Regions from separate parts of the Mesorhizobium sp. f-mel genome, predicted to be linked through region 2. Evidence: predicted binding sites of a transcription regulator. Region 2 holds the regulator's gene; the other holds the start of a gene.
What was found. Region 2 encodes LexA, which represses DNA repair genes until DNA is damaged. Its sites were predicted from a motif close to TGTTCNNNNTGTGTTCNG; they were not measured.

Region 1: the regulator LexA is predicted to act here: its motif matches at 1,801-1,818, upstream of ACWUKX_RS28025 (YifB family Mg chelatase-like AAA ATPase).

What each region holds. Positions count from the first base shown of each region.
Region 1 covers NZ_JBSPTO010000037.1:7,433-12,185, forward strand. The annotation lists gene ACWUKX_RS28025 (YifB family Mg chelatase-like AAA ATPase) at 176-1,708, opposite strand; gene gshB (glutathione synthase) at 1,891-2,832, opposite strand; gene ACWUKX_RS28035 (SDR family NAD(P)-dependent oxidoreductase) at 3,235-4,002, shown strand; gene ACWUKX_RS28040 (2-dehydro-3-deoxygalactonokinase) at 3,999-4,753, shown strand, end outside.
Region 2 covers NZ_JBSPTO010000022.1:71,596-76,348, forward strand. The annotation lists gene gltX (glutamate--tRNA ligase) at 1-718, opposite strand, end outside; gene ACWUKX_RS23040 (ComEC/Rec2 family competence protein) at 821-3,277, shown strand; gene lexA (transcriptional repressor LexA) at 3,271-4,008, opposite strand; gene ACWUKX_RS23050 (molybdopterin molybdotransferase MoeA) at 4,113-4,753, opposite strand, start outside.

The DNA of each region.
Region 1 (4,753 bases), on a different contig from region 2:
GCAAATCGCCAGGCTGGCGGCCGACGGCGTCTGGTTGGCCGACCTGGCGACGATCGCTCTTCCCGAAGGCAGCAACTGCGCGTCGAGCTCCTTGAGATGACCCGGCAGCCCAGAACCGATGTATAGGCTTGCTGGCTGCTCGGCGGGCAAGCTTTCCGGCGCCGAACATTGCACTCTACGCCGCCTGCGCCATTCGCTCCGAGCTCATGCGGTAGGAAATCGCCTCGGCCAGATGGATGCGGCCGACCGTCTCGCTGGCCTCGAGATCGGCCAGCGTTCGCGCCACTTTCAGCACCCGGTGGTAGGCGCGCGCGGAAAAGCCGAGTTTTTCGCTGGCGTCCCTGAGCAGCGACAGGCCTGATGCATCCGGCATCGCGATCTCCTCGATGACCGAGGGCGAGCAATGCGCGTTGGTGGTGGCAGTGGTCGCGCCGAGCCGCTCGAAACGTTCGCGCTGGATTGTCCGGGCGCGCGCGACGCGCAGCGCCACCGCGGCACTTTTCTCCGCCCGGTCCGGCCGGATCAGATCGCTGGCCGAGACCGCCGGCACCTCGATCCGGAGATCGATGCGGTCGAGCAGCGGGCCGGAAATGCGCGCCTGGTAGTCGGTGCGGCAACGGTCGCCGCGCAGGCAGCGATAGCCCGGCTCGCCGGCCATGCCGCAGCGGCACGGGTTCATCGCCGCGACCAGCTGGATGCGCGCCGGATAGGTGACGCGATGGTTGGCGCGGGCGATCATGCAGTCGCCGGTCTCCAGCGGCTGGCGCAGCGCGTCGAGCGCCTGCGGCGAGAATTCGGGAAACTCGTCGAGGAACAGCACGCCGTGATGGGCAAGCGAGGCCTCGCCCGGCTGCACCCGTAGGCCGCCGCCGACCATCGCCGCCATCGAGGCCGAATGGTGCGGGGCGCGGAACGGCCGCCGGTCGGTCAGCTTGCCTTCGCCGAGTTCGCCGGCCACTGACGCGATCATCGAGACTTCGAGCAATTCCCTCGGCGCCAGCGGCGGCAGGATCGACGGCAGCCGCTGCGCCAGCATCGATTTTCCCGATCCCGGCGGTCCGACCATCAAGAGATTATGCCCGCCGGCCGCCGCCACTTCGAGTGCCCGCTTGGCGCTCTCCTGGCCCTTGATGTCGGCCAGATCCGGCAGGTCGCGCGCCGAGGCATGGATGCCGGCCTCCGGCCGCGACAGGACCTGCGTGCCGCGAAAATGATTGGCGATGGCAATCAGGCTGCGCGGCGCCAGAATGTCGAAATCCTTGCCGGCCCACGCCGCTTCCGGCCCGCAGGCGAAAGGACAGATCAAGCCCTTGCCTTCGGCATTGGCGCCGATCGCCGCCGGCAGCGCGCCGGCCACCGCGGCGATGGTGCCGTCGAGCGACAGCTCGCCAAGCACGACATAGCCGGCCAGCATGTCGCCCGGAATGGCCCCCAATGCCGCCATCAGGCCGAGCGCGATCGGCAAATCGTAATGGCTGCCTTCCTTGGGCAGGTCGGCCGGCGCCAGATTGACCGTGACCTTCTTCGACGGCATCGACAGGCCCGACGCATGCAGCGCCGCCTGCACCCGCTCCCGGCTCTCGGCCACCGCCTTGTCGCCGAGACCGACGATGTGCATGTTGACCTTGCCCGGTGCGATCATCACCTGCACGTCGACCGGCACGGCCTCGATGCCCTGGAAAGCGACCGTACGAACCCGCGCAACCATTTCTCTGCCCCCGGATATGAGCTCGCCCGAAGCCCATGCGATCATGCCGCGAACGGCGTTACCAGAGACAACCATAGATTTCGGGCGAAGGCAAGAACATTACGGGAACAATGGAACGCTACGTTCCGATGACGCTGCATCGGCTATCGGTCGGAAAACGCTGTTCCGCCAGGCAATGGCCGCTACTTGCGTTTGTCCTCGACCGCGTCCCAGAACAGGCTGGCGATGTCGGCGCCGCCGAAGCGTTTCACCTCGCGAATGCCGGTCGGCGACGTCACGTTGATCTCGGTCATGTAGTCGCCGATAACGTCGATGCCGACGAGGATAAAACCGCGCTCCTTCAGCGACGGGCCGATGCGGGCGCAGATCTCGCGTTCGCGCGCCGTCAGTTCGGTTTTTTCGGCGCGGCCGCCGACATGCATGTTGGAGCGTGAATCATGCTCGGCCGGCACCCGGTTGATGGCGCCGACCGGCTCGCCGTCGATCAGGATGATGCGCTTGTCACCCTTGCGCACCTCCATCAGGTAGCGCTGCACGATATAGGGCTCGCGGAACATCTGGCCGAACATCTCGAGCAGCGAGGCAAGGTTGCGGTCGGCCTCGTGCAGGTGGAAGATGCCGGCGCCGCCATTGCCGTAGAGCGGCTTGACGATGATGTCGCCGAACTCCTTGCGGAAGGCGGCGACCTCCAGCGGGTCCTTGGTGATCAGCGTTTCCGGCATCAGGTCGGGAAATTCGGTGACGAAGATCTTTTCCGGGCTGTTGCGCACCCACGCCGGGTCGTTGACCACCAGTGTCTTGGGATGGATGCGCTCGAGGATGTGCGTCGTGGTGATGTAGTTCATGTCGAACGGCGGATCCTGCCTGAGCAGGACGACGTCCATCTCCGACAGGTCGGTGCGGACTTCTTCACCGAGCGAATAGTGGTTGCCCTTCTCATCGCGGACTTGCATTTCCTCGATGCGGGCAAACACCTTGCCGCCGCGCAGCGACAATCGGTCGGGCGTGTAGTGGAACAGCTGGTGGCCGCGCCGCTGCGCTTCCAGCGACAGCGCGAAAGACGTGTCGCCGGCAATCGAGACGGTGGAGATGTGGTCCATCTGGACGGCGATTTTCAGAGGCATGGCGGATCTCCGGCGGATCGGATGGGCAGCTGTGCTTGCCCTTACAACCTCGCCGGTCATCTGCCAATCGCGACATTTTGAGGATTGCCTGCTGCAAGCGGGGCGTCTGTCGGCCAGTTGCAGACAAAGCGAGGCTGTGCGTGCGCTCGATGCCTCGTGGGGTTGGCCGCCGCTGCAAGGACGCGTAGTGGGGCGTGATCGTCTTTTTGTCTGATATAAGCCTCGGGAATCGGTTTTTCTCCCTTGCTCCCCCGACCGGGCTGGCTAGGATGCGCGCCGACTGAGCCTACAGCGCCGCGCGTCCTTTTGGACGCGCAAAGGACGCTGTAGCACTTTGATTTTGCGCATGATCCTTTCCGAAAATCGAAACCGATTTCCGGGGTCATGCGCAGGGAGAAAAAAATGATGCCATCGGCACGCTTTGCCGACCTTCAAGGTGCCTCGGTGCTGATCACCGGCGGCGGCTCCGGCATCGGCGCGGCGCTGACCGAGGGCTTTGCCCGCCAGGGAGCGAAGGTCGCCTTCATCGACATCGCCGATGGCCCGAGCCTTGCGCTGGCCGACCGCATCGAGAAGGATCTCGGCCGCCGGCCTCTCTATCTCACGACAGACATACGCGATGTCGAGGCGCTGCGGGCTTCAGCCGCCAAGGCGGCCGAAGCGCATGGCGACGTCACCGTGCTGGTCAACAATGCAGCACTTGATGATCGCCACGCAGTGGAAGATGTCACCGTGGAATTCTGGGACAACAACCAGGCGGTCAACCTGCGCCCGCATTTCTTCTCCGCACAGGCGGTAGCGCCGGGCATGAAGCGCGCCGGCGGCGGCTCGATCATCAACTTCACGTCGACGTCGTTTCTGATCAACCACCCCGACATGCCGGCCTATACCGCCGCCAAGGCCGGCATCGTCGGCCTGACCAAGGGGCTTGCCGGCAAGCTCGGCGCCGACGGCATTCGCGTCAATGCGATCGCACCCGGCTGGGTGATCACCGAGCGGCAGAAGGAGCTCTGGGTCACCGAACAGGCGCTCGCCGCCCACGTTGCCAAGCAGTGCATCAAGCAGGTGATGCAGCCGGAAGACATTGTCGGCACGGTGCTGTTCCTGGCGTCGGACGCTTCGCGGATGCTGACCGCACAGATGTTGATCGTCGATGGGGGCTTCCTGTGAGCCCAGGATTTCCGAACAAGGTGCCGGCCGTTGCCGCCGTCGATTGGGGCACAACCCGTCTCCGGGTCTGGCTGATCGATGAGGCCGGAAACGTCCTTGCCGAGCGCCGCGGCGACGACGGGCTGATCACTGCGCAGGCCGCCGGGTTTTCGACCGTCCTCGAAGGACATCTGGTGGCGATGGGCGCGCCGGAAGCGATGCCCGTCATCATTTGCGGCATGGCCGGCTCGCGCCAGGGCTGGCTGGAGGCGCCCTATGTCACCGTGCCGGCGCCGATCGGCGCCATCCTTGCCGGCGCTGCGCGCATCCCCGGCCAGCGCCGCGACATCCGTATCGTGCCGGGGCTTGCCCAGCGCCAGGCCGATGCGCCCGACGTCATGCGCGGCGAGGAAACGCAGCTTGCCGGCGCTGGCATGCCGGCAAAAGGCCGTCATCTCGTCTGCATGCCCGGGACCCATTCGAAATGGGTTTTGGTCGAGGAAGGCGCTGTTGCCGGTTTCGGCACGTGGCCGACCGGCGAGCTGTTTTCGGTGCTGGCGGCGCATTCGATCCTGCGCCATTCGCTGGGCGAGCAGCCCCAGCCGGTTGCACCAGGCAATCCGTTTTTCCGGCGCTGGTGCGAGCAAGCGCTTGCCGACGGCGGCGATGTCACGTCGAGACTGTTCTCGATCCGCGCCGCTGGCCTGCTTCAGGACCTGAAGCCCGACGATGCCGCTGCTTGCCTGTCCGGCCTGCTGATCGGCGGCGAGAT
Region 2 (4,753 bases):
TGGCACCGTCGGCGCCATGGATCAGCGGGATATGCGACATCGACGGCACGTCCCAGTCCATGGCTCGATAGATCACCATCTGGCGGGCGGCATTGGTCAGATGGTCGTCGCCGCGGATGATGTGGGTGATGCCCATGTCATGGTCGTCGACGACGACGGCATGCATATAGGTCGGATTGCCGTCCGAGCGCAGGATGATGAAATCGTCGAGATCCTTGTTGGGGAAGCGGACTTCGCCCTGCACGCGGTCATGCACCACCGTCTCGCCGCCGGCCGGCGCCTTGATGCGGATCGCGCCCTTTGCTCCGGCCGGCGCCTCCGACGGGTCGCGGTCGCGCCAGCGGCCGTCATACCGAGGAGGCAGCCCCTTGGCACGCGCGCTCTCGCGCATCGCCTCCAACTCGGCCGGCGTCGCATAGCAGTAATAGGCTTTGCCGAGCCGCACCAGCTCCTCGGCGACCGCGCGGTGGCGCGGCGCGCGCTCGAGCTGCGATACCGGCTCGCCGTCCCAGGTGAGGCCGAGCCAGGCGAGCCCATCGAGAATGGCAGCGGTTGCCGCATCGGTCGAACGCTCGCGATCGGTGTCCTCGATGCGCAGCAGCATCTTGCCGCCAGTGTGTTTCGCATACAGCCAGTTGAACAGCGCCGTGCGCGCCCCGCCAATATGCAGGAAGCCGGTGGGCGAGGGGGCAAAACGGGTGACGACCTTGTCGGACATGGAACTCTCAGGCAAGCGCAAGAAACGGATGTGGTTGCGCGGACTTTCGCGCGTCGCGCGTTCATGTAGCATAGGAGGTCAAGGGCGCAAGGGGCAGACCCGATGGCTGGACCAGGCCGGGGCGTGGACGAGAGCGAGGGCGCGATCACAAGCGTCAGCGAACGATCGCTGTTTGCCGACGTTCCTCACGCCGAGCCGCTACCCGCTTTGCTGCCTGCATCGCACCCGGCCACCCAGCCTCTTTCGCCGGACCGCTCCGCGCCAATACCGGCTCCACAACCGGGGCCCGTCATTCGTTTCCGCCGACAGCTCAGCCATCTTTCATCATCCGGTATCCGCAACAGCGTGGCCTCGGCAGCCGGCCTGGAACTCGACCGCGGCGTCGCCTTCCTGCTGGTGCCGGTTTTTCTGGCGTGCGGGGTGATCATCTATTTTTCGCTTACTGTCGAACCGGACTTTCCGCAGCCCATTGCCGTCGTGGTCCTCACGGCATTGTGTGCGGCTGTCACCCGCTCATGGCGCAAGACGCATCTGTGCTTCATGGCAGCGTTGCTGTGCGCACTCGGTGTTCTCGCCGCCAAGGTTGAAACCTGGCGCGCGGGAACGCAGATGCTCGGTTCGGAAATCCAGACCCAGCTCACCGGCCGTGTCGTTAGGCTCGATCAGATGGCGAACGGCCGGATCAGGCTGACCATCGACGTGATGTCGACCGCCCGGCCGACACTGCGTTATGCACCGGGACGTGTCAGGGTTTCGGCACGCAAAATTCCCGCTGAGATGACTGCAGGCTCGGTGGCAACCGGTTATGTGCGGCTTTTGCCTCCGACTGGCCCGGTTAGGCCGGACAGTTATGACTTCTCCTTTGACAGCTATTTCGCCGGTATCGGTGCCAGTGGCTTTTTCCTCGGCAATCCGAAGATCGTCGTTTCCGAGGATGTGCCGTTCGCCGCGCGCCTTTCTTCCTCGATCGAAAAGGCGCGCGAAAACATTGCCGACCATATCAGGGACAGCATTGGTGGCGCCGAGGGGGAGATTGCCGCCGCACTGATCATCGGCGTGCGTGCCGGCATTCCCGAAGAGATAAACGAATCGATGCGGCGCACCGGCATCTACCACATCATCTCGATTTCCGGCCTGCACATGGCGCTTGTCGCCGGCACGATCATGGGATTGCTGCGCGGCGCCTTTGCGCTGTTTCCCGATTTTTCGTCACGCCGGCCGGTCAAGAAATATGCGGCTGCTGCCGCATTCCTTTCCATCGCTGCCTATCTCATTTTTTCCGGTATCGTGGTCGCGGCTGAACGCAGCTTCATCATGCTGGCGGTAATGCTTGTCGCCGTGCTGTTCGACCGAGCGGCACTTACCATGCGCAATCTGACGATTTCTGCCATCGCCGTCATCGTCGTGTCGCCGCACGAGGTGGTCGGCCCAAGCTTCCAGATGTCCTTCGCCGCGACTGCTGCTCTCGTGGGCGCCTATGCCGGCTGGTCCGACTATCGTGCCGACAGGGCCACGGCGCCGCCACAGCGACGGTCGCCGGTCGCCTTCGTCACGCGAAAACTCGCCGCTGGGACTGGTACCATCGCAATGACCTCCATCATTGCCGGCAGCGCCACCGCGCTCTTCGCCATCTGGCACTTCCAGCGCGTATCGCCGCTTAGCCTGTTCGCCAATCTGGCGGTCATGCCAATCGTCACGGTCGTCATGTTTCTGGCCGTCCTCAGCGCTCTGGCAATGCCTTTCGGCTTCGACGGACCTTTCCTCTACATGATGGGCAAGGGACTGACGGCCATGATCGCAATATCGGGATGGATTTCCGAGCGGTCGCCGGTCGATGCAGTCGGGCTGATCTCGTTGCAGTCGGTTCTGCTGGTGACGGTCGCCCTGGTCATCGCTACGATGGCGACGACATGGTTGCGGCTTGCGGCACTTCCCTTTGCGCTCGCCGGCCTGCTGACGATTTCCGACACGCGCGCCCCCGATGTGCTGATTTCGGAAGATGCGCATCTGGTGGCGCTGCCGATCGGCGGCGGCGAACTTGCCGTCAACCGGGTGCGTTCGAACGAATTCACCACCGACAACTGGAAACATGCGCTGGTTTCAGCGACCATTGTCGAGCCGGAGACATTCGAAAAAGGAGACGTGCGGTTCGACATCGCCGACCCGGCCGACCTGCCGCCTGGAGCGCCCTTCTACTGCACTGCCGGCCTGTGCCTCGCCCGGCACCCGTCCGGCGCGATCATCGCACTCGCCGACGACCGCAAAACCGCACGGCCAGCCTGTGCCTTTGCGGATTTGATCGTCATCGACGATGCCACAGCCTATTATAATCCCTGCCGCAATCCGCTGGTTCTCGTCGTCACCAAACGGCAGCTCGCTCGCATGGGCAGTGCCGCCGTCTTCTTCGATCCGCTATCAGCGACGACGCGCGCAGAAATCCGTTTTGCCGTCAGACAGCCATATAGGCCTTGGCACGAGCAGCGGAGATTTTCGCGCGAGGCGAGGGGCTTGCCGCCATACCGCAGGGCCGAGAAACCCAAGAAGCCTGCCGCTCAGTAACGCCGGATCAGTCCGACGAGCTTGCCTTGCACCTTGACCCGGTCCGGCCCGAAGATGCGCGTCTCATAGGCCGGATTGGCGGCTTCCAGTGCGATCGAGGCGCCCTTGCGGCGGAACCGCTTCAGCGTCGCTTCCTCCTCGTCGACCAAGGCGACGATGATCTCGCCAGGCTGGGCGGTGTCGGCGTTGCGGATGATGACCGTGTCGCCATCGAAAATGCCGGCCTCGATCATCGAATCACCCTTGACCTCCAGCGCGTAGTGCGTGCCGCCGGTGATCATGTCCGGTGGTACCGAGATCGAATGCGTCTGGTGCTGGATGGCCTCGATCGGCACACCCGCAGCGATGCGGCCCATCACCGGTATGGAGATGGTGGCAACGACGTCGTCGTCATTGCCGGCCGCGGGCAGGCGCGAAGGCGCCGGTTTGATCTGTCGTCCGAGGCTGCCCTGCCCAAGGCTGCCCTGAATGACGCTTGGCGAGAATTTGCGAGCCGAATTGAGGCCGGGCGCGATCGAATCGGGCAGGCGCAGCACCTCCAGCGCGCGGGCCCGGTTGGGCAGGCGGCGAATGAAACCGCGCTCCTCCAGCGCCGTGATCAGCCGATGGATCCCCGACTTCGAGGCGAGGTCGAGCGCTTCCTTCATCTCGTCGAACGAGGGCGGAATGCCGCTTTCCTTCAGCCGCTCGTGGATGAACATCAGCAGTTCATGTTGTTTGCGTGTCAGCATCGCGACCCCCAACAGAATCAGAAAAACAAACCCAGAACAAACACTATCTGTTCCAGTTGTGTTCCGCAACCGTTTAAAGTTTAATGAATGTGTTGACGTTTTGTTCAGCGTAGCATCAGCACGCTGCACGCGGCGCCCGTCGCGGCTGGGGGAGCGAATGGCTCGCGCACGATCAGCCCGTTGGCGTCGGCCAGCATTTTGAGCATCGAGGAATCCTGGACGCCGAACGGGGTCGCCAGTGGCGTGCCGGCTTCTTCCTTCACCACCGCGCGTACATAGTCCTGCCTGAGATCGTTGGCCGGCATGGCGGCGCCGAGCCGCGCCTGACGCATGTCCTGCCGGAAGGCGCGGCCGCCGAGCCGCGCAAGCAGCGGCTTCAGAAAGAGCTGCGTGCAGACCAGGCTCGCCACCGGATTGCCAGGCAGGCCGATGCAGCGGATGTCGCCCAGCCGCCCGAACATCAACGGCTTGCCGGGCCGCATGGCGATTTTCCAGAAATCGAGCGTCATGCCTTCACCGGTCAGCACGTCATGGACCAGGTCATGGTCGCCGACCGAGGCGCCGCCCAGCGTGACAATGACGTCGGCGCCTGCGTCGACCGCTTGTTTTACCAGCGTGGCGATCGCCTCCTTGCGGTCGGGGGCGATGCCGAGATCGAGCGCGCTGGCGCCGACCGAGCGGGCCGCGGCGGCGACGCCATAGGCAATGGACGAGATGATCTGGTCGGGGCCAAGGTCGCTGCCCG